DNA from 2 places in the Phascolarctobacterium sp. Marseille-Q4147 genome. Region 2 is predicted to be linked to the other one. Evidence: predicted binding sites of a transcription regulator. Region 2 holds the regulator's gene; the other holds the start of a gene.
The links. Region 2 encodes HrcA, which represses chaperone genes, less so after heat shock. Its sites were predicted from a motif close to TGTTAGCACTCNNNTNANNNGAGTGCTAACA; they were not measured.
Positions count from the first base shown of each region.

Region 1: the regulator HrcA is predicted to act here: its motif matches at 7,480-7,510, upstream of KAH19_RS04505 (Hsp20/alpha crystallin family protein).

Region 1 covers NZ_CP072874.1:958,343-969,296, forward strand. The annotation lists gene KAH19_RS04465 (hypothetical protein) at 1-163, opposite strand, end outside; gene KAH19_RS04470 (hypothetical protein) at 456-1,070, shown strand; gene KAH19_RS04475 (DUF6718 family protein) at 1,051-1,281, shown strand; gene KAH19_RS04480 (flavin reductase family protein) at 1,545-2,054, shown strand; gene KAH19_RS04485 (TetR/AcrR family transcriptional regulator) at 2,122-2,793, opposite strand; gene KAH19_RS04490 (phosphoribosylaminoimidazolesuccinocarboxamide synthase) at 3,326-4,201, opposite strand; gene KAH19_RS04495 (PHP domain-containing protein) at 4,356-5,192, opposite strand; gene sstT (serine/threonine transporter SstT) at 5,533-6,789, shown strand; gene KAH19_RS04505 (Hsp20/alpha crystallin family protein) at 6,872-7,321, opposite strand; gene KAH19_RS04510 (S-layer homology domain-containing protein) at 8,313-9,698, shown strand; gene KAH19_RS04515 (Rpn family recombination-promoting nuclease/putative transposase) at 10,347-10,954, shown strand, end outside.
Region 2 covers NZ_CP072874.1:175,274-186,227, forward strand. The annotation lists gene KAH19_RS00700 (TonB-dependent siderophore receptor) at 1-515, opposite strand, end outside; tRNA gene KAH19_RS00705 (tRNA-Met) at 859-935, opposite strand; tRNA gene KAH19_RS00710 (tRNA-Thr) at 939-1,014, opposite strand; tRNA gene KAH19_RS00715 (tRNA-Met) at 1,024-1,099, opposite strand; tRNA gene KAH19_RS00720 (tRNA-Tyr) at 1,109-1,193, opposite strand; gene KAH19_RS00725 (RNA methyltransferase) at 1,254-2,039, opposite strand; gene KAH19_RS00730 (AEC family transporter) at 2,111-3,037, opposite strand; gene rplT (50S ribosomal protein L20) at 3,139-3,492, opposite strand; gene rpmI (50S ribosomal protein L35) at 3,521-3,718, opposite strand; gene infC (translation initiation factor IF-3) at 3,736-4,239, opposite strand; ribosomal protein L20 leader region at 4,323-4,430, opposite strand; gene dnaJ (molecular chaperone DnaJ) at 4,481-5,632, opposite strand; gene dnaK (molecular chaperone DnaK) at 5,806-7,656, opposite strand; gene grpE (nucleotide exchange factor GrpE) at 7,764-8,351, opposite strand; gene hrcA (heat-inducible transcriptional repressor HrcA) at 8,370-9,404, opposite strand; gene hemW (radical SAM family heme chaperone HemW) at 9,512-10,708, opposite strand; gene KAH19_RS00775 (TVP38/TMEM64 family protein) at 10,792-10,954, opposite strand, start outside.

The DNA of each region.
Region 1 (10,954 bases), 780 kb from region 2:
CGTTTTTATAATGCTGCATACTGATATTCGTCTTATCAGGATTAATGTGGTATAGGTCTAAAATTTGTATCTTTTCTTTTTCGGTAGCAGATTCTTCTGCTTGGACGATACTATTTAGAGCAACACAGGCCAAAAGAGCTGCGGCTAAAAATTTTTTGAGCATGGTTAAGACCTCCTTGGATATTCCTGACTAAAGTATAGCATTTCTTTATAGTGATATAAAGCTACCTATAGGATATACAGACAAATTTTTTGGCATATAAAAATCTGCCTGGCTTAAATTTTTAAGGCTCCCCGTCTGAACGGCACGTTCAGGAGGGGAGCCTTTTTTGATATTATCGGATTTGCTGTTTATTAGTGCAATGCAAATGAGTATAGCATATAATATTGTAACAGAAGTTTTTCTTGAGCTTTAACATGCTTTTCTATATAATAGCTATAAGGAGTGTTGCGATATGAATAACAATATTTTGGAATTAAATGGCTTATCTATTGAAATTCTGCAGAGATTATCTTTTAAAAGTCATTTGCCACTATCGTTAAATCGTACATTGCGTCATTTTGATAAGACAGAGCTTATAAAAGAACTGACTGACATGACTAATTGGCTTGATGAGCAAACCCTTCTGGCTGATGTTGCGCTTGACTATAGAATAAAAAGTTTAGAATCAATCGTAGGAAAATATAATCGTTATTATCCTAATAAACCGGTCAAGCAGGTATTTAATGATGTTCTGGGTTTTAGGGCCTTCTGCGATACATATAAGGAAATTTTAGATTTTGACAAAGAGTTATTTCATATAGCCGATATGTCTCATGGAAAAATGGATGATGATGGTTATAGAGGAGTACATGTTTACTTTCAGATTGATAATAGCTTTTATCCAATAGAGATTCAGTTTAATACGTTATATGACAGACAGATTAACAACTGGCTGCATGATTATCTTTATAAAAAGGATTTTCCGAATACTGTTGGTTGTATAATGAGAAAAAAATATGAGAATGGATTGATAAAGACAGATATTGAATTTGAGGAGGTTTTGCGTGATGTGTTATCTGGTTGCTAAGGATACAGCAAAACATGGTTGTTATGCGTTGAAAACTATGCATGGAAAGCATTTGGTAGAATTAAAAAGATTTTTAAATGAGCTTGTTGCTGCCAAAGGCATTCAGTTAGTGACAATTAGCAGACCTACAGCTTTTGGCGAGTATGCACCCTATCATTTTGCACAGAATGAGGAGGAATTTGTTTCTCTCGTCAAAGCGATGCGAGCATAGTATTTTTAAGGCTCCCCGTCTGAACGGAAACGTTCAGGAGGGGAGCCTTTTTGGGCGCTGGCTCACAACTTTTTCAAGGGACTTTTTACACCAACTCGCAACTTTTTCCAACGACTTTTGCAAAGCGCATCGGATAGGTGAGGGGAGCACACATGTTTAGCGTTATCGTTTTGCCTGCTTCCCGATGAGTTCCTCAAAAATTTACACATCATTTGCGCAAACGCTGTATAATATTCTTGTAAAGCAAATGAGGAGGTTTTGTTATGACTATGAAAAAAATAAACGCCTTTGAGCAAGGCGAAGCAATTTTAAAGACTCTGTCCAAGGGTGCCTTTCTTACTACTGCTGCCGACGGCAAGCAGAACACCATGACCATCGGCTGGGGCAGCCTGGGCTTTAAGTGGGGCCTGCCGACCTTCACTGTTATGGTGCGCCAAAGCCGTTATACCAAGGAGCTGATTGACGCTAATCCGGAATTTACCGTCAGCTTTCCGGTAAAAGAGGGCTTTGCCAAGGCTCTTGGTCTGTGCGGCAGCAAGTCCGGCCGTGATCTGGACAAGTTTACAGCTGCAGGCTTAACTACGGAAGCAGGCGAGACCGTCAGCGTTCCTGTTATCAAGGGCTGCGGCCTGCACCTTGAATGCAAAATCGTGGAGCATTACACCATGGCGGAGGATAAGTTCGACAAGGAGCTAGGCGAGAAATGGTATGCTAACAAGGATTGGCACACCTGCTACACCGGTATCATTACTGCCGCTTATGTAGAGGAATAACAGGCGAAGAACTGTAACAAACGCAAAAGCAGCTGCCGCAATGCGGCAGCTGCTTTTACTATGCGCGTCAACGTGCGTTGCCGCGTAAAAAGTGGTCGGTAATTATTCTTGCTGCTTCCTTGTCTGTCATATCAGCAGCAATATCGTCGCTTTGGTTAAAGATGCTCATGGCTACACCGAAGAAAACAAACTTAGTGGTAATCTCCGGTACCGTGTCTTCTTTAAGCAAATTGTCCTGCATTGCCTGCTCGATAAGCTTGGCTAAAATATCATATTCATCATGCAGGATTTTGTGATAACGCAGGATGCGTTCAATCGTTTCCTCGCTCAATTTTACAGAATTATAGCGGGGAACAACCTTAAAGCCGTCACCGTCAGGCTTAACTCTGCAGCCATTGGTACCGCCAAGCATTTCAAAGCAGATAATCTGCCACAGAGTGCTGTTGGCAACATAAAAATGCACCATTACCTCAAAATACTTTTTGAGCTTGTCCTCAAAGCTGTCTGCACTATCGACAGCTTGGTGCAGCTTTTCTAAAAAGGGGGCATTTTTATCGGCAACCAGCTTGTAGAAAAGGTGCTCCTTATTACCGAAGTATTTATAGACAGTTCCTTTGCCTACGTCAGCTAGGGCTATTATTTCATCGAGCGTAGCCTTTTCATAGCCATGCTGCGAAAAAACTTCTTCCGCTGCCTGCAAAATTCTTATATCCTTAGGTAATGACGTGTCTATTGCCACTATGAAACCTCCAACTATCCTAAATAGGAAAATATTTCGTACATTTATTACATTAATTATACCTTTTTATGCGGATAATTGCTAGTGAAGTTTACGTGTTTTATTAGCCGGAATTTTACTTTTCGTGACAAAATAAAAAACCCGCTCGCCGCGGGCGTTTTTATTTCGCGTAACTGCTGTCCGGCCCCTCAGCCGTCAGTGCTTTGTGCTTTTAGCATTTCCAAAAGTCCCCTCAATTGGCCGCTTCCACGAACCACCTTCTCTGTTTTTACGGTGGTGATACGTTACGCGATTAAGCACTATTTTATTTACGAATTCTCTTACACTAATGTATTATATCTGCAGTGATCGGAGAAACAAAAAACAACAACGGAAACAGACAGCTTACGCTGTTCCAACTCCGTTGTTGTTTATGGTGAAATTATACAACCAATGTCCATGGTTGTAAACAATTTTTTTGTAAAGAGCGTTAAATTTTTCCTGAGCCTGTTGCTACTGCAACAAAAGTTACAGTTTTAAAGCATTTTCAGAATTAAAAGTCAAACTTTTGACCTGTCAGCAGTTCATATGCTTCGATGTATTTGCCGATGGTTTTGTCGATAACATCCTGCGGCAGCTCGTAGCCTGCATCCGGGTTAGCACTCAGCCAATCGCGGACAAACTGCTTGTCATAGGAGGGCTGGCCTTGGCCAACCTTGTAGCCTTCCAGCGGCCAGAAGCGGGAGCAGTCCGGGGTAATCATTTCGTCACCCAGTACAACCTCGCCGTTTTCGTCAAGACCAAATTCAAATTTGGTATCGGCAATGATGATGCCGCGCTCCAGAGCATAAGCTGCACATTTTTTGTAGATAGCGATAGTGTAGTCACGCAGCTTCAGAGCATATTCTTTGCCACGGCCCGGATACAGTTTTTCCAGGATTTCGATGCTTTGCTCTACGCTGATGTTTTCGTCATGGTCACCGATTTCAGCTTTGGTGCTGGGGGTGAAGATAGGTTCAGCCAGCTTTTGGGATTCCTGCAGGCCTTCGGGCAGTTTAATGCCGCAGATTTCGCCGGTTTTCTTGTAGCTTTCCCAACCGCTGCCGGTGATGTAGCCGCGAACGATGCATTCGATAGGCAGCATGTTCAGCTTTTTGCATTTCATGCTGTTGCCGGTGAATTCGGGTTTCTGGAAGAATTCTGGCATATCTTTGGTATCAACGGAAATCATATGGTTAGGAACAATGTCTTTAGTCAGATCGAACCAGAATTTGGAAATCTGAGTCAGCACAGTGCCTTTTTTCACAATCATGTTTTTCAGAATATGGTCAAATGCGGAAATACGGTCAGTGGCAACCATAATAATGCTGTCACCAACATCATACATCTCACGAACCTTGCCGGATTTAAACGGTTTGTACTCTTGCATTTTAATGCCTCCTAAAAATTTCTCAACAAGTAAATGCAGGCTCAGTGCCGGAATTTCTTGTCAGTGTTAACTTTGTTATATTTTATGGTAATATCATAGCACAGTCCAACGAAAAAGTCGAACATTTTTCGTGTTTTAACAAATATTTTTCGGATTATTTTACATCTTGCGGCAAAAGGCCGTCCAAGCGCAGCATATCGGCAGTGACCAAAGGCTGTCCCAAACGTCTCCCCGGCACAAATGTACCATGGCAGTCGCTGCCGCCGCTGATTAACAGGCCGTGCTTTTTACAATGCTGCAGCAGGCGCTGCGTTCCTTTTTCTGAATGGTTGGAGTGGTAGCATTCAAAGCCGTCGAATTTCTCCGTCCGCAGGATGTCGAGCACGCGCTCCAATCCGGGACCGTGAAAGCCGCTGGCAGCATGTGCGCACAGTGCTGCGCCGCCGGCAGCGTGAATCGCTGCAATTACCTCGCTTATGGCAGGAAATTCTGGAAAACCCAGGTCGTGCTCCGGTGTAAAGATGCGTTTAAAGAAATCACCCACGCCGCTGCAAAGTTCCTTGTCAATCAAATAGGCGAGGGCACGCCAGCCGCCGCGGCGTCTGTCGTAGGTATAACGGGCGAATTCCGCTTCATCGACAGGCCAGCCGTCGCGCGCCAGCAGATGAATGCTGTCTACATCCTTCTGCTCTAACAGCGCTTCGTTGTGCTGCATCAGTTCCAGCAGCTGTTTATTATGGATATCAATGCCATAGCCCAGAATATGAAACGACAAATCCTCCTTGGTGGAGCAGATTTCCGCCGCCGGCAGCAGTGTAATGCCTGCTGCCGTAGCTAATGTCATTGCTTCCGCAACGTTGGCTACGCTGTCGTGGTCCGTTACGGCAATCAGCCCCAGCTGTTGCTTTTGCGCTTCGGCAATCAGCTCCGCCGGTGTCCAGGTGCCGTCCGAGGCCGTAGTATGTATATGTAAATCAGCTCTTACCGACATGTAAGCAGCTCCCTTCTATTAAATTCTGCTGTCAAAAAGCAGAAACAGAGTAAAATTTTTATATTTATAGCATAGTTTATAATCATATGCATGTCAACTGCCGGTAAAGATATTCTCTCATTGCACAATAGTACGCGAAATTTTTTTGAAGCTTGCGTGCTTTTGTAACAAGCTTAACACTTACTTATATTTTAAGGGTAATAGTCCCTATAATGAGTACGGATAAATTCAGTGTCTACTCTACAAACACAATACTCATTGTAGGCTTGACATTATTTAACTTATGTTATATACTATGAACATCGTTGTATACGGGAGTATAAATTAGGGGGAATTCATTATGTTTAGAAAATTTGCTGCGATTATCAATGAAGTCGCACTCATCAAGCAAATTGCCGTTGGTCTTGTCATCGGCATTCTGCTGGCACTTTATGTACCGCAAGCGGTACCTGTTGTTACCATCTTCGGTGACCTGTTTGTAAAAGCATTAAAGGGCGTTGCTCCGGTGCTGGTTTTCTTCTTGGTTATGAACGCTATGGCCAAAAAGAAAAGCGGCGGCGAAGCAAATATGAAGCCTATTATCGGCTTATATGTTATCGGCACCTTCTTTGCATCCTTAGTTGGTGTAAGCCTGTCCTTCCTGGCACCTACCACTCTGCACCTGCAGGTTGCGGATGCTAAGCTCAACCCGCCCAGCGGCATTGTTGAGGTTCTGCATAACCTGATTCTGAGTGTTGTAGATAACCCGATAGCTGCTCTGCTGAACGCTAACTACATCGGCATTCTGGCATGGGCTGTAGTATTCGGTCTGGCTATGAACCTGGCTGCCAACGAAACTACTAAAAATGCTCTGGATGATGTTGCAAAGGCAATCACCCTGGTTGTTAAATGGGTTATCCATTTCGCTCCTCTGGGCATCATGGGCCTGGTAGCAACCTCCATCAGCGACAGCGGTCTGTCCGCAATTTCCAGCTATGTACATCTGCTGGCAGTACTCATCAGCTCCTACTTCCTGGTAGCGCTGGTTATGAATCCGTTGATCGTTTACTTCAACATCCGTCGCAATCCGTATCCGCTGGTTTGGGCAACCATCCGCGAATCCGGCGTGTACGCTTTCTTTACCCGCAGCTCCGCTGCTAACATTCCGGTTAACATGGCACTGTGCAAACGCCTGGGCCTGAATCCTGATACCTACGCAATTTCCATTCCGTTAGGCGCAACCATCAACATGGCTGGTGCTTCCATCACCATTTCCGTACTGGCGCTTGCTGCTGCCAATACTCTGGGCATTCATGTTGATATGCCGACAGCTCTTCTGCTGTGCATCGTTTCTACCGTTGGTGCCTGCGGTGCTTCCGGTGTTGCCGGCGGCTCTCTGCTGCTGATTCCGGTTGCCTGCGCTTCCTTTGGTATCAGCAATGATATCGCTATGCAGGTTGTAGGCGTTGGCTTCATCATCTCCGTACTGGAGGATGCTTGCGAAACTGCGCTCAACAGCTCCAGTGACGTTCTCTTTACCGCAACTGCCGAATTTGCAGAACGCGCTAAGGAAGGCACTCTGAAGTCCGAAGACCTGGTTCCGAGAAACAACATTTAATTTAACATAACAACAAAACGGCCGCCGAAGCTTGTGCTCCGGCGGCTGTTTCATTTTGAAAGGATGATGTGGTTTTTATGTATTAGCCTTCAATGGCAATATATTTTTTGTCTTCGACTTTTTTAGGCTCAACCTTAGGAATAGTAACCTTCAGGATACCGTCTTCGAATTTAGCCTTGATATCCTCTTGGGTAACTGCTTCGCCGACATAGAAGGTTCTTGCACATTGACCGCTGTAACGTTCACGGCGGATATAAACGCCTTTATCGTTCTTTTCGTCCTTGTCGAGGCCTTTAGCGGCGGTAATGGTCAGATAACCGTTTTCCAGTTTGGCGCTGACGTCCTCTTTTTTGAAGCCCGGCAGGTCGATATCCATTTCATAAGCGGTATCAGATTCCTTGATATCGGTTTTCATAACGTTCTGAGCATGTTTGCCGTACAACGGATTGCGATGACCGAAGAACTCTTTATCAAACGGGAAATCCATTAAATCATCAAATAAGCTTTCACCAAATACACTAGGCATCATCATAAGTCATTCCTCCAGTTTTATTGCGCTTGTTGTAGTCATTTTAATGTTGATGCAGCAAGTATTGATTTGATTTGCCAACGCGGGAATTGTGCTTTGCGGGTGCTGCCCTTGCAGCTCCTGTAGCTCATTTCCTTTGTTGATTATGTTATACCACTATTTGTTAGCACTGTCAAGCGTTGAGTGCTAATTTCTGACGATTTCACAGAAATTACAAAAAGTGGGGTGTAGGGCACCCCCTTCCGCCTCACTACGTTTGGCATCTTACAGATGAAAAAGCAGTAATAAAGAGCCTCTCCTTGGGGAGAGGTGCCGAGCTTGTCGAGGCGGAGAGGGGATATGCTGAAAATAATGCTATTCGTAAGCATAAAGATTGCAAGCAAATAATCTTTGTGTACGAATTTTCTTCAATCTAAATTCAAATGTAAGCCTATAAACCGCAGTCCCCTCTCAGTCGCCCTAGCGGGCGCCAGCTCTCCCCGAGGAGAGCCTCGTTTTTCTTCCTAATGTTTCATCTGCTTGCAGCTTCCTTCCGTCAGCTCGCAACCCCCTTCCGCCTCACTACGTTCGGCACCTTCCCCAAGGGGCAGGCAAGACTAATAGCTTTCCATTAACCTTCATTAGCACGTTCTTGGTTCCCCCTCGGGGGAACTGTCGCGTTAGCGACTAAAGGGGGAAATGTGAGAGCAGATAAGAAATTTGCTAGAAGTATAACCCAAAATCTCTAAAATTTTCTCCAAATTTCCCCAAAATTCCTAAAAAATTCCCCTCATCCTACCCGGATTTGCCATTTCGGGTAGGGACAAATTACTAAAAATTCGTTATACTACAGCCAGAAGCAAAGGAAAAACAACTTGTTCTTCTTGCTTTTCCGACTTTACCAAACGGAGCAGGTACTGCAAAAACCAAAATGAAACAAGGCAAATTTTGGCAACAGGCAGCGCAAGCCTCCGCAAGGTAAAAGAATACTTTACTTAAAGAGGAGGAATTTATCATGAAAAAATCTTTAGTACTCGCAATGGCAATGGCTCTTGGCGTAACCGCATCCGCTTACGCTGCTAACCCGTTCAGCGATGTTCCTGCCGGCCACTGGGCATATGACAGCATCAGCAAGCTGGCAGCTGCAGGCGTAATCGATGGCTACGGCGACGGCACCTTCGGCGGCGACAAGCTGATGACTCGCTATGAAATGGCACAAATCGTTGCTAGAGCAATGGCAAAGGGCGCTAATGTTGACAAGCTGGCAGCAGAATTTGCTGACGAGCTGGACAGCCTGGGCGTGCGCGTAGCTAACCTGGAGAAAAAGGCTGACAATGTAAAAATTACCGGTGAAGTTCGCTTCCGTTATGTTGACCAAGACGGTGCAATGTCAAGAAGGACTTTAGACAGAGGTTACAGAGTTTTGGGCAATGATTCCAACCATGTGGCAGATATCCGTTCCCGCATCTGGATTAACGGTATGATTAATGATGACTGGACCTACACCGGCATGCTGCAGAATGTTCAGAACCTGAATAATAATGCCGGTGATGAAAATACAAGCTTCCAACGCGCTTATGTAGACGGCAAGCTGGGCGGCATGGCAGTACGTGCAGGCCGTTATAACCTGGTAATTGCTGACGGCAATATCTATGATACCCGTGCTGATGGTCTGGAGCTGTCTTATGGCAACAAGGTTAAGGTAAAAGGCTTTGCAGGCAAGGCAACTGATGATATTACTGTAGTACCGTTTATGATAAATGATGGCATTAATACTGAAACTGGTGATATTACTAATGGCGGCAAGTATTGGGGCTTGGCAGTAGAAGGCGAGTTGGCTAAGGGCTTGAAGGCTACTGCCGGCTACACTCAATTCAAAGATATGGGAACCGGCTCTGTTGCATTTGACAATGGTAACTTTGACAAAACTGATATTGACAACGGCATTTGGCATGCAGGCTTGAGCTATGATATGGGGCATTTCAATCTGTCCGCTATGTATCTGAAGGGTGATTTGTCTGCTGACAAACTTAATGATCGTAGTGATGGCAACATTAACAAAGCTATTGATAAATACCTGGATGACGACGGCTTTGTTATCGGCTTGGCTTATAAGGGTGCAAAGGCTGAGGATGCAGGCAGCTGGGGCGCATGGGCTAAATACTATGACCAAGGCGCACAAACCTATGTTGCACACACCACCGATGCTAACACCTTTGGTATGACCGGCTTCAAGGGCTTCGGCGTTGGCGCTAACTACACCCTTGCTAAAAACATTGTAGCTAACGTTGCATACTATAACACCGAATCCAAGCTGATGAAAGAGCTTCCTAGTATTGCTGCTGATCTTGATCGCACCAAAGACCATCGCTTCTGGACTGACGTAACCTTCACTTTCTGATAAACCTTCATACAAAAACTTCCTAAAATCGGCAGCGCTCCGGCGCTGTCGGCAGAGAACCGCCGCAAGGCGGTTCTTTTGCGTTTTGGAGAGGAAGAGGGAGATGAGGCTCTCCTAGGGGAGAGCTGGCGCCCGTTAGGGCGACTGAGAGGGGATTGTTGTTTAAAAATTTACTAATAGCATATGTATGATGTACCCCTCTCCGTCATCGCTACGCGATGCCACCTCTCCCCAAGGAGAGGCTCGCTTTTCTTTCTAAAGTTGCATCTGCTTACCCAACCCTTCCGTCTGCTCGCAGCCCCCTTCCGCCTCACTACGTTCGGCACCTTACCTGAGGGGCAGGCATAAGGAGTGTTCTCTCTTGACATCCACCTCAAATTCAAGTAAACTTAAATTAAGTTCTTGAAAACTGCAACTAAATTTCGCTTCGGGCTGATTTACCTGCGGACAATTAAATAAGCAGTATATCCTGCAGATACACCTTATTTGCAGAAGCTTAAGCAAGGCCATTTACATGGTACATTCTAAGAGTAGTACATACTGACGATTTCTAATCGTCAGCGTACTGCTCTTTTTTGTTTTTTAGCGCCTTGATAACTGCTTATGTATTTTTTATTGCATCTGTGCTAAAATGAAAGGAGAGATCTTATGCAAGACCTGGCAAAAAAATTTGAGAATCTGACAATCCAAAGCGACTTCATCTTCAAGAAGGTAATGTCGCGCAAGCGCATCTGCATCCACCTGTTAGAGGAATTACTGCAGATTAAGATTGCCGATATCAACTACCTTGAAGCCGAAAAATCGCTTGAACCCGACTACACAAGCCGTGGCATCCGTCTGGATATAATAGTGAAGGATGACAAAAATACGCATTACAATTTGGAAATGCAGGTAAAGAATAATAAAAATCCCCACACCAAAGCCTTTGTCCTGCCCAAGCGTTCACGCTATTATCAGGCGCTGCTTGATATTGATTTGTTGCAGCAGGGACAGGAATATGATTTGCTGCCGCCGACCTATGTAATTTTTATTTGTGTGTTTGATTTCTTTGCAAAGGGTAATTATGTCTACACCTTTAAAAAGCGTTGCCTTGAAAATCTGGAGCTGGAGCTTCAGGATGAAGCAACCACCATGCTGTTGAATACCAAGGGTACGCATGGCGATATTTCCAAGGATATCAAAAGCTTTTATGATTATGTAAACAACCACATTGTAAATAGCGATTTCACCAAGCAGATTGACGATGAAATCAGCTA
Region 2 (10,954 bases):
GCAGTTGTTTTGTCCGGAGTTTTGGTAATAACGTTAATTACACCGCCCATTGCATCACTGCCATACAGTGCGCCTGCAGGTCCGCGAATAATTTCTACTCTTTCAACGTCTTCCATGCGGATACGGTCTACATCCCAGGCATTGGCAGAGTTGTAAGCAGCCTCGCCGCCCAAACGCTTGCCGTCAACCATAATCAATACGTGACGGGATTCACTGCCGCGGATGCTGACATTACTGCGTCCCTGGAAATCGTTGAATACATTAACGCCTAAAGCGCCCTTTAAAGCATCATGCAAGGTTTTAGCCTGTGTCTGCTCCAGCTTTTTGCTGTCAACAATCTCTACGGTAGCAGGGGTTTCCTTAACGGTCATTGCCGTTCTGGTTGCGGTAACAACCATGGTGTCCAAAGAAAATTCTTGTAAATTCTCTTCAGCAGCGAGTGCCGTCCCCCCCCACAGTACACTACTGGTCAACAGGGTTGTCAGGACTAACTTGGATAGTTCTTTTTTCTGCATACTCATACCACTCCTTAAAATATATACCAATCACAGCTATGACAAATTAAAATTCGGCAAAGTCTGCCATAGCCAAAACCAGTCATTTTTACATATGTTTATTCAGACATATATATTTCTTGTGCCTTTATATGTTTTCAGAACCAATACTGTTTACAAGTATATCATTTAAAGACTGATGAGTCAAGAAAAGTATGAAAACTGTTGCAATTTATTTTTACGTGAAAATTTTTAAAGCTAATAAGCGATTCTAAATACCATGAGATAGAATATTTTATATTCCCTTTCCCTGTTACAGACAACAAAAAAGACTCCCAATTTCTTGGAAGTCTTGAATTGCAGTTGGTGGCGGCGCACGGATTCGAACCGCGGACACTGCGGGTATGAACCGCATGCTCTAGCCAACTGAGCTACGCCGCCATTTGGAGCTGATGACCAGGATTGAACTGGTGACCTTATCCTTACCAAGGATACGCTCTGCCGACTGAGCTACATCAGCATATAAAGTTGGTTGCGGGGGGCGGACTTGAACCACCGACCTTCGGGTTATGAGCCCGACGAGCTACCAACTGCTCCACCCCGCGATGTTAAGTTGGTGGATGGGGTTGGATTCGAACCAACGAAGCGAAACGCGGCAGATTTACAGTCTGCTCCCTTTAACCACTCGGGAACCCATCCATAGGCAACATAGATATTATATTATAGTGAGATACTTTTGTCAAGCAAAAACTATAAAAATTATTTGAGCTTCTGACGCAGCGCCTCAAACATCACTATACCGGCTGCCATGGCCACGTTCAGCGATTCCGCACGTCCCTGCATCGGAATAAAGACGCGCTTGTCTGCTGCCGCCAGCAAAGCAGGACTCACACCGTTGGCCTCGTTACCCATAACAAAAGCAATGCGTCCCTGCAAGTCAGCCTTGTACAAATTATCCGCACCATCCAGACAGGTAACCAGCAGCTCATAGCCGGCCTTACGTGCTGCCTGCACCAACAGCTCCTCGCTCAAACCGCTCAGCACCGGCAGGTGGAACAGCGAGCCCATGGAAGCACGCACGGTTTTCGGTGCATAAATATCAGCGCAGCCCTGCAGCAGCAGCAGGCCGCCTACACCGGCAGCATCCGCAGTACGCAGCATGGTACCGATATTTCCCGGATCGGTTACACGATCCAAAACCAACAGCATCTTGCCAGATGCCAGAAAATCATCCAGACGCTTGCTGCGCATTTCGCACACAGCAATAATTCCCTGCGGCGTTTCGGTATCGGCAATTTTCTTCAGCACCTTGTCGCTCACGCAGACGAGCTTAATCTGCTTGGCAGCAGCCTCCTCCAGCACGGCGCGGGTGCGGTCATCCTCAATCGCAGTATAAAAAATGCTCTGCACGGCGCCGTAACGCACTGCCTCTTCCACAGTACGCAGGCCTTCCGCCAAAAACAGGCCCTGCTGCTGACGATATTTTTTCTGCTTCAGCTCCGCTGCAGCCTTCACCATTGGGTTTTGCAATCCGGTAAGTTCCATCACGTTTCTCCTCTATACATAGTCACATTACTTTTGCTACTATTATACTAATATATTTAAGCCAACGTCAATCAGCCGTTAATGATAATGAAAAAGGCTGTAAAAAGAACGACGCTGGTAATAATCGTCAATGAATTGAACAGACTGGCCAGCTGTACATTTGCTCCCAACTTCTCTACAAAAATCGGACCGATAATCGTGCAGGGTGCCATAAACGCCAGCGCAATCACATAATTAATCTCCTGCTTGAAAGGCGCCAGATAAATAAAGGCTGCAGCACACAAGAGCGATATTGCATAACGCACGCTGAACAGCTCCTTGACGTAGCCAATAGCCTTCTTATCCAGCTTGATTTCAAACATCATGCCAATCATCAGCATACTCAAAAACGGGTTGCCTATGCCCACAATCTCCGTAAAAGTGTACACGCTCTTAGGAAAGTGGAAGCCTGCCAGCGACAGCAGCAGCATGCTGATATAAACAACAAACGGCACCGAATGCAGCAGCTTGTCCGTAATATTCTTCATGCTGAATTTGTCCTTGCGTCCATCCGCATAACCGATGCAGGAAGCCGTCAGCGCGTAGGTCATACCGGTGCACATAATCGAATTGCCCACGTCAAACATACAAAGGCCGACTACGGCAAACGGCGTTAAAAAGGCCTGCGCAAACGGCAGCGTAAAGCAGCCTACGTTATAACCGGCAAGGCTGAAGATATAGAAAATCTTGGTAGCCGGCGTATCTCCGCGCGTCAGCATCAAGGATACAAACAGCATCAGCAGGTTGCCGCATAAGCCTAAAAAGACGGCGGCTATTAGCGAATAATCCATCTCAAAATGTGCAAAGCTGTTGATTACGGCACAGGGCAGCGTAATATTCAAAACAATTTTGCTCACGACCTGATAGTCGGTCGGTGAAAAAAAGCCACGGCGTTTGCAGATATAGCCTATAAGTATGATGAGCACAAAGGCCAGGGCTTTACTTAAAACTACTAGCATAAAACTAAACCCCTCACAAATTATAAAAAAACCTGCTCCCGTGCGCACACAGGAGCAGGCTCAGACCAGCGCCTACGCACCAGTCAGTATTTACTTTTCTCTTACAGAGCAGCTTTAGCAGCTTCTACCAGCTTAGCGAAAGCAGCAGAGTCATAGATAGCCATGTCAGCCATAACTTTGCGGTTCATTTCGATGCCAGCTTTGGTCAGGCCGCAGATGAAACGGCTGTAGCTCAGGCCGTTAGCACGGGTAGCAGCGTTGATACGAGCGATCCACAGACGACGGAACTCGCGTTTTTTAGCGCGACGGTCACGACGAGCATAGGACAGAGCTTTCATTACCAGCTCGTTAGCTTTTTTGAATTGTTTGCTGCGGGAACCATAGTAACCTTTAGCCAGTTTCAGAATGTGTTTATGACGACGATGAGCGGTTACGCCCACTTTAACTCTTGCCATTGTTAGTATCCTCCTTTAAATCTCTTAATTATGCGTACGGGAGCATTTTTGCTACATGCTCTTTGTCAGTCTTGTGCACCAGAGCTGCTTTACGCAGGTTTCTCTTACGTGCAGGAGATTTATGTTCGAGAATGTGGCTCTTGAAGTTTTTAAAATGTTTGAATTCACCAGAAGCGGTTTTTTTGAAGCGCTTTGCAGCAGCTCTACGGGTTTTCATTTTCGGCATTGTGATTTCCTCCTCTATTATTTAGCAGGTTTTGGCGCAACAATCATAATCATGTTTTTGCCTTCTAATTTTGGAACTCTTTCTACGACGGCAATTTCTTTCAACTGCTGTGCCATACGATTCAGCAGCACCTCGCCAAGCTCAGGATGAGACAGTTCGCGGCCACGGAACATGATGGTAACTTTTACCTTATCGCCATCTTCCAGGAAACGTACTGCATTCTTATACTTAACATTGAAGTCGTGGTCCTCGATACCGGGACGCAGCTTAACTTCTTTAATGTCGAAGGTCTTTTGTTTCTTACGAGCTTCTTTTTCGCGTTTTTGCTGCTCGTAACGATACTTGCCATAATCCATAATCCGGCACACAGGCGGTTTTGCTGTCGGAGCAATTTCGACTAAGTCCAGATGATTTTCTAATGCAAGCTTCAGAGCGTCACGGCTGGACATAATGCCGAGCTGTTCGCCCCCATTGGCAATAACACGCACTTCACGCGCACGAATTTCTTCGTTAATACGCAAGCTTTCCTTACTTATAACAATTCACCTCCATGAACATCAGATAAGCAATTACTGCTTATAAAATCTGTAACATATCAGATATAAGCAAAACAAAAAAGCGGGCAGAACAAATTCCACCCGCATGAATATCATATCCAACCCTGTCGAGCGTTTGCCGCAAGGTGAGAAGCGAGTGGCTTCTGCTTTGTTACTAGAATATGATAACACATAGCCTGATAAGTGTCAAGCTTTTTACAGTTTTTTATTTAAAAAGATTTTTGATTTTATTGAAGAAGCTCTTTTCCTCAGGGCTGATATTGTCCTTGCTGATTTCGCCGAAGCTGCGCAGTGCTTCCTTCTGCTTTTCGTTCAGCTTAGTCGGCACAACTACCTTGATGCGAACCAGCTGATCGCCGCGCTGACCGCCGCGCAGGCTGGGAATACCCTTCTCCTTCAGGCGCAGCACCTTACCGGGCTGAGTGCCTTCGGGAACCTTCACGGTTACCTGACCATCCAGCGTAGGAACCTTGATTTCAGCGCCCAAGGTTGCCTGTACGATGTTGACAGGTACCTCGCACAGAACAGTAGTGCCATCACGTTCAAAGAACTTGTGTGGCTTCACATACAGATATACGTAAAGATCACCGCTCTGACCGCCCTTAGCACCGGCCTCGCCCTCGCCGCTTACGCGCAGACGGGAGCCGTTATCTACACCTGCAGGGATTTTTACCTTCAGGCGTTTATTCTTCTTCACAGTACCCTTGCCGCGGCATTCCTTGCAGGGGTTGGAAATAATCTTGCCCTCGCCGTGGCACTTGGAGCACGGACGCTCATTTACCATCTGACCAAACATGGTGTTCTGAGTGAAGCGTACATAGCCGGAGCCGTGACATTCAGGACAGGTTTCAACCTTGGAGCCGGGCTCTGCACCATCACCGTGGCAATGGTCGCAGGTTTCGTCGCGATACAGGTTGATTTCCTTCTCTACGCCGAAAGCTGCTTCTTCAAAGGTAATTTCCATATCAAAGCGCAAATCCGCACCACGCTGCGGGCCCGCTTCACGGCCGCTGCGACCGCGTCCCTGGCCGCCGAAGAACATGTCGAAAATATCATCCATGCCTCCGCCGCCAAAGCCACCGAAGCCGCCGCCGAACGGATTACCGCCGGCACCGCCGGCTGTCTGCGCCTGTTCGAAGGCATCAGGGCCAAGCTGGTCATACTGCTGGCGCTTCTGCTCATCGGAAAGGACGCTGTAAGCCTCATTGGCTTCCTTGAATTTGTTCATGGCTTCTTCGTTGCCCTTATTGCGGTCAGGATGATATTTCAGGGCCAGTTTACGGAATGCTTTTTTTATTTCGTCCTGGGAAGCGGTTTTGCTTACTCCCAGTACCTCATAATAATCTCTCTTAGCCAAAACAGGCGCCTCCTAAAACTTTTCTACCGAATATTATTTAAGCATATAATGCCCAGATGCATGATGGCGGTTGCCACAGCAGCTGGGCACTAATATTATATTACTTTTTTACGTCTGCATCAACAAGTACGTCTAAGCGATTCACCGACGCAGATGGTGCTTTATCGACAGCCTTATTTCTTATCGTCGTCAACAACTTCCGCATCTACTACGTCATCATCGGCTTTTTTAGCACCTTGAGCACCTGCTGCGCCTTGTGCGCCTGCAGCACCCTCTTGTGCCTGAGTTTCTTTGTAAAGCTCAGCGCTCAGTTCGTACAGCGGTTTGGTCAGAGCTTCGGTATCAGCTTTAATCTTGTCGAGATCGTCACCCTTCATGGTTTCTTTCAGGGTGTCAACTGCGGCTTTAACTTTAGCGATTAATTCGTCTTTGCCTTTGCCTTCCATGTCTTTCATGGTCTTTTCAGCCTGATAGCACATGTTGTCGGCCTGGTTGCGAACTTCTACGCCTTCTTTACGTTTCTTATCAGCTTCAGCGTTAGCTTCTGCTTCTTTAACCATTCTGTCTACTTCGTCCTTATCAAGGGTGCCGGAGGAGGTAATGGTGATTTTTTGTTCTTTGCCGGTGCCAAGGTCTTTAGCGCTTACGTTAACGATACCGTTAGCATCGATGTCGAAGGAAACTTCGATTTTAGGAATTCCACGCGGTGCAGCCGGGATACCGGACAGCTCGAAGCGGCCCAGAGTTTTGTTATCTGCAGCCATTTCACGTTCACCTTGCAGAACATGGATATCAACGGAAGGCTGGTTATCTGCAGCGGTAGAGAATACCTGTTTCTTAGAAGTCGGGATGGTGGTGTTACGGTCGATAATCTTGGTGAATACACCGCCGAGGGTTTCAATACCCAGGGACAACGGAGTTACATCCAGCAGCAGTACGTTGCCGGTACCTTCTTCACCGGAGAGAACGCCGGCCTGAATAGCAGCACCTACTGCAACGCATTCATCCGGGTTAACTCCTTTATAAGGCTCTTTGCCCATGAATGCTTTGATAGCAGCCTGTACAGCCGGGATACGGGAAGAACCGCCGACCAGGATTACTTTGCTGATATCGCTTGCGGAAAGACCTGCATCGCTCATAGCCTGACGAACAGGACCCATGGTGCGTTCAACCAGATCAGCAGTCATTGCTTCGAATTTAGCACGGGTCAGGTCCATATCCAGATGTTTCGGGCCGTCAGCACCTGCAGTGATGAACGGCAGGTTGATGTTGGTGCTCATAACGCCGGACAATTCGATTTTAGCTTTTTCAGCAGCTTCACGCAGACGCTGCATAGCCATACGGTCGGTAGAAAGGTCAATGCCTTCAGCTTTCTTGAATTCTTCAACCATCCAGTCCATGATTTTCTTATCGAAGTCATCGCCGCCCAGATGAGTATCACCATTGGTTGCTTTTACTTCGAATACGCCGTCGCCAACGTCCAGAATGGATACATCGAAGGTGCCGCCGCCGAGGTCATATACCATGATGGTATGGTCGTCGGTTTTATCAATGCCGTATGCCAGAGAAGCAGCGGTAGGTTCGTTGACGATACGCAGAACATCGAGGCCTGCAATCTTACCAGCGTCTTTAGTAGCCTGACGTTGGCTGTCATTGAAGTATGCCGGAACAGTGATAACTGCCTGGGATACCTTTTCGCCCAGATAAGCTTCTGCATCAGCTTTCAGTTTTTGCAGAATCATTGCGGAAATTTCTTCCGGGGAATATTTTTTGTCGTCGATAGTTACTCTGTAAGAGCCTTCGCCCATGTGACGTTTGATGGAGCTGATGGTTCTGTCAGGGTTAGAAACTGCCTGACGTTTTGCCAGCTGACCAACAAGACGCTCGCCGTTTTTAGCAAAGCCTACAACAGACGGGGTTAAGCGGCTGCCTTCCTGGTTAGTGATGACGGTAGGTTCGCCGCCTTCCATAACTGCAACAACACTATTAGTAGTACCTAAGTCAATACCAATTACTTTAGCCATGATTTTTATCCTCCTGATTACTATCCTTCGGTGATGCGGCAAATGCCACATTTTTACCGAATCGATGTGATATATTTTTTTAATTTATTGTGAAGAGCACGCCAGCTTTATTCGTTGGTGTTTACTCTAACCTTACTGTGACGGATAACCTTGTCACCCAGCTTATAGCCTTTTTCGAAAACCATATCTACGATTTCATCATCCAGCTCCGGATTATGACCGCGCATTACGGCTTCGTGGATGTTCGGGTCAAATTTAGCATTTTGAGCTTCGATTTCTTCTACCTTCAGATCCTTGAAGGCATCTTCGAACTGACGGCGGATTTTTTTCATACCGTCGACAACTGCATCCACATTATCGCCCTTTTCGACGCTTGCTTCGGCACGCTCAAAATTATCTAAAACCTTTAAGAACTTGCCAACCACATTTACTGTTACAAAGGTGGAAAGCTGTTCCTTTTCTATATTGGTGCGACGGCGGAAGTTTTCAAAATCGGCCTGCAATCTCAGCAAACGATTTTGCAGCTCTTCGATTTTGGCATCCTTCGGGTCAACCTCAGGCTCAGCGGCTTCCTCCGCATTTTTTGCATCTTCAGCTTTTTCAGCTTCTGCAGCTTCCGCAGTTTCCTGTTCGGCAGCCTTCGCTTCCGCAGCCTCCTGCTCAGCCTGTTTTTCTTTCATTTCATTATCCTGCAAGGCTCTTCCTCCTTAGTTTTATTTATTGTCGGGCTTTTGCTCGAACATCGTTTTCAAATACTTATGCAGGTAATCCATTACGGTAATTACCTTGCCGTATTCCATACGCGTCGGGCCAAGAACTGCCATCGTACCGACTATCTGACCGTTAAGACGGTAGGTTGCCTGTACCATGCTGCAATCCTGAATGCCGGTGAATTTGTTTTCACTGCCAATCGTGATTTTCAGTCCGCTGTCCTCGCCTGCCTTCAGCAAATCGCGTACCACGCGTTCCTCCTCCAGGATACCCAGAAGATTCTTCACACGCTCTACGTCGCGGAATTCCGGCTGGTTAAGCAGCTGCTTGGTACCACCCAGGAAAACCTTTTGCTGCTGGTATTTTTGACGCATTTTGCGGATGGACTGTACCAGCGATGTGAACAGCAGCTTATCATCTGCTATATTGGTATGCACCGCCTGCAGCAGATCCTCGGTAATGTTCGCCAGCGCTCTGCCCTCCAGCAGTCTGCTGACGCGTCCTGCCATGTAGTCCAGTTCCTCCGGCCGCATTCCCAAAGGAATTTCTACCACGCAATTGGCCACATTGCCGTCATCTGTTACAATGCACAGGATGGCATGGTGCTCATCCAGAGGTAAAAACTTCATATAACGGAAGCACGCACCGGCATCACGGTTAGCCAGCACCATTGAAACATTCTTCGTCATCCGGGAAAGGATTTTAGCCGTTGACTGGAAGATTTCATCAATGCTTCTGCGTCTTTCGCTGAACCAGCCGTTAATCAGTGCTCTGTCATTATCTGTCAGAGTGCCCGGCTCAACAAGCGAGTCAACATAAAGACGATAAGCCTGAGCCGACGGTACACGTCCAGCCGAGGTGTGCGGCTGCTCCAGATAACCCAGGAGCTCCAGGTCACTCATCTCATTACGGATGGTCGCAGGACTGAGGCCCAAATCATATTTGCGGGCAATCGTCCTTGAACCTACAGGCTCAGCGGTTGAAATATAATCCTCAATTATGAGCTGGAGAATTTTTTTCTTTCTTTCGTTTAACATATTCCCACCTCATTTTGATTGTTAGCACTCTATCATCAGGAGTGCTAACATCTTGATACTAGAATAGCACTAGCCTACTTTATTGTCAACACCTTTTTTATTTATTTTTAAGTTATCACAAAAACTTCAAATATTTGATTGCCGACCTCCATACCACGCTCTGTCAGGCGCAGTCTTTGCGTGCTTGCATCATACGCAATAAGCTTTTGTTCAAAGAGCGGCGCCAGCTCGGAGGCAAAGCGCTGCAGCACATCAACGCCAAAGCGCTCGCGTGCCTCCGCCAGGCTCGCACCTTCGCTGCGGCGCAAACCCATAAACATGAATTCCTCCAAAAGCTCTGCGCAAGATAATTCTTCTACATTATATAATGCACTGTCGCGCAAATCGTCACCGCCGAAGCTCTGCAGCTGCCCGATATATTCCTTGACCGTACTCAGCCCGGTACGCCGTCTTTGCCCATCAAAGCCGCAGGCGGCAGCGCCGAAGGCCATGTAGGGATGATACTCCCAATAAACAGTATTGTGCCGCGAATACTGTCCGTTTTTCGCGTAGTTGGAAATTTCGTAGCGTTCAAAGCCACGCTCGCGCAAAAAGCTCTGCACCAGCTCATACATATCCGCCGCCGTATCCTCGTCAGGCAAAGTTATTCTGCCCTTGTTCACAAGGCTTGCCAACGGCGTGCCCTCCTCCACAATCAGGCCGTAAACAGAAATATGCTCAATGCCCGTATCTGTCAGACGCTCCAGCGTATCCTGCAGGCTTGTAAGCGTCTGCGACGGCAGGCCGTAAATCAAATCCGCGCTGATGCGTGCAAAGCCTGCTTTGCGTGCCAGCGTCAGTGCCTCAAGTGCCTGCTGTGCGTTGTGAATGCGTCCTATTGCCCGCAGCTCGTTATCCTGCAGCGACTGTACGCCGAAGCTGATGCGGTCAAAGCCAAGGCTGCGCAGCGCCTGCAGCTTGGCCAAATCCGCCGTGCCGGGGTTCACCTCAATCGTTGCCTCGCAGGGCTGCTGCCAAAAGCCGTACTGCTTCAAGGCGTTCGCAAGCTTAGCGATACATTCCGTCGGCAGCACGCTCGGCGTACCACCGCCAAAGTAAATGCTGGCGTTCGCCGCCATATTTGCAGCCTCATCCGCACGCAGGGCAATTTCCCGGCACACGGCGTCGGTATAATCACGCTTCGCCTGCTCGCCAAAGCCGGCATAGGAAGCAAAATCGCAATACAGGCATTTCTGTACGCAAAACGGTATATGCAGATAAAGTGCCTGATATTGCTGCCATGGCTGCACTTGTTTATTTTCCATAAGTGTTATTTCCTTTCACTATCTGTATCTCTATCTTGAAAAAACGCCGCCACAGAAATTACTGCAGCGACGCCTAAGCAAATTTATTTTCCCTTTTTATAGAACCACTTTTTATACGCAAAAAAGACAGCGCCCACAACCACGATCAAAAGCGTCAGTCTTTGGCTGTGCTCCTGAAAATTAACTACATCATGGCCAATAACAACCTCCAACGCCGTGGAAGGAAATTTGCCGATAAGGTTGGCA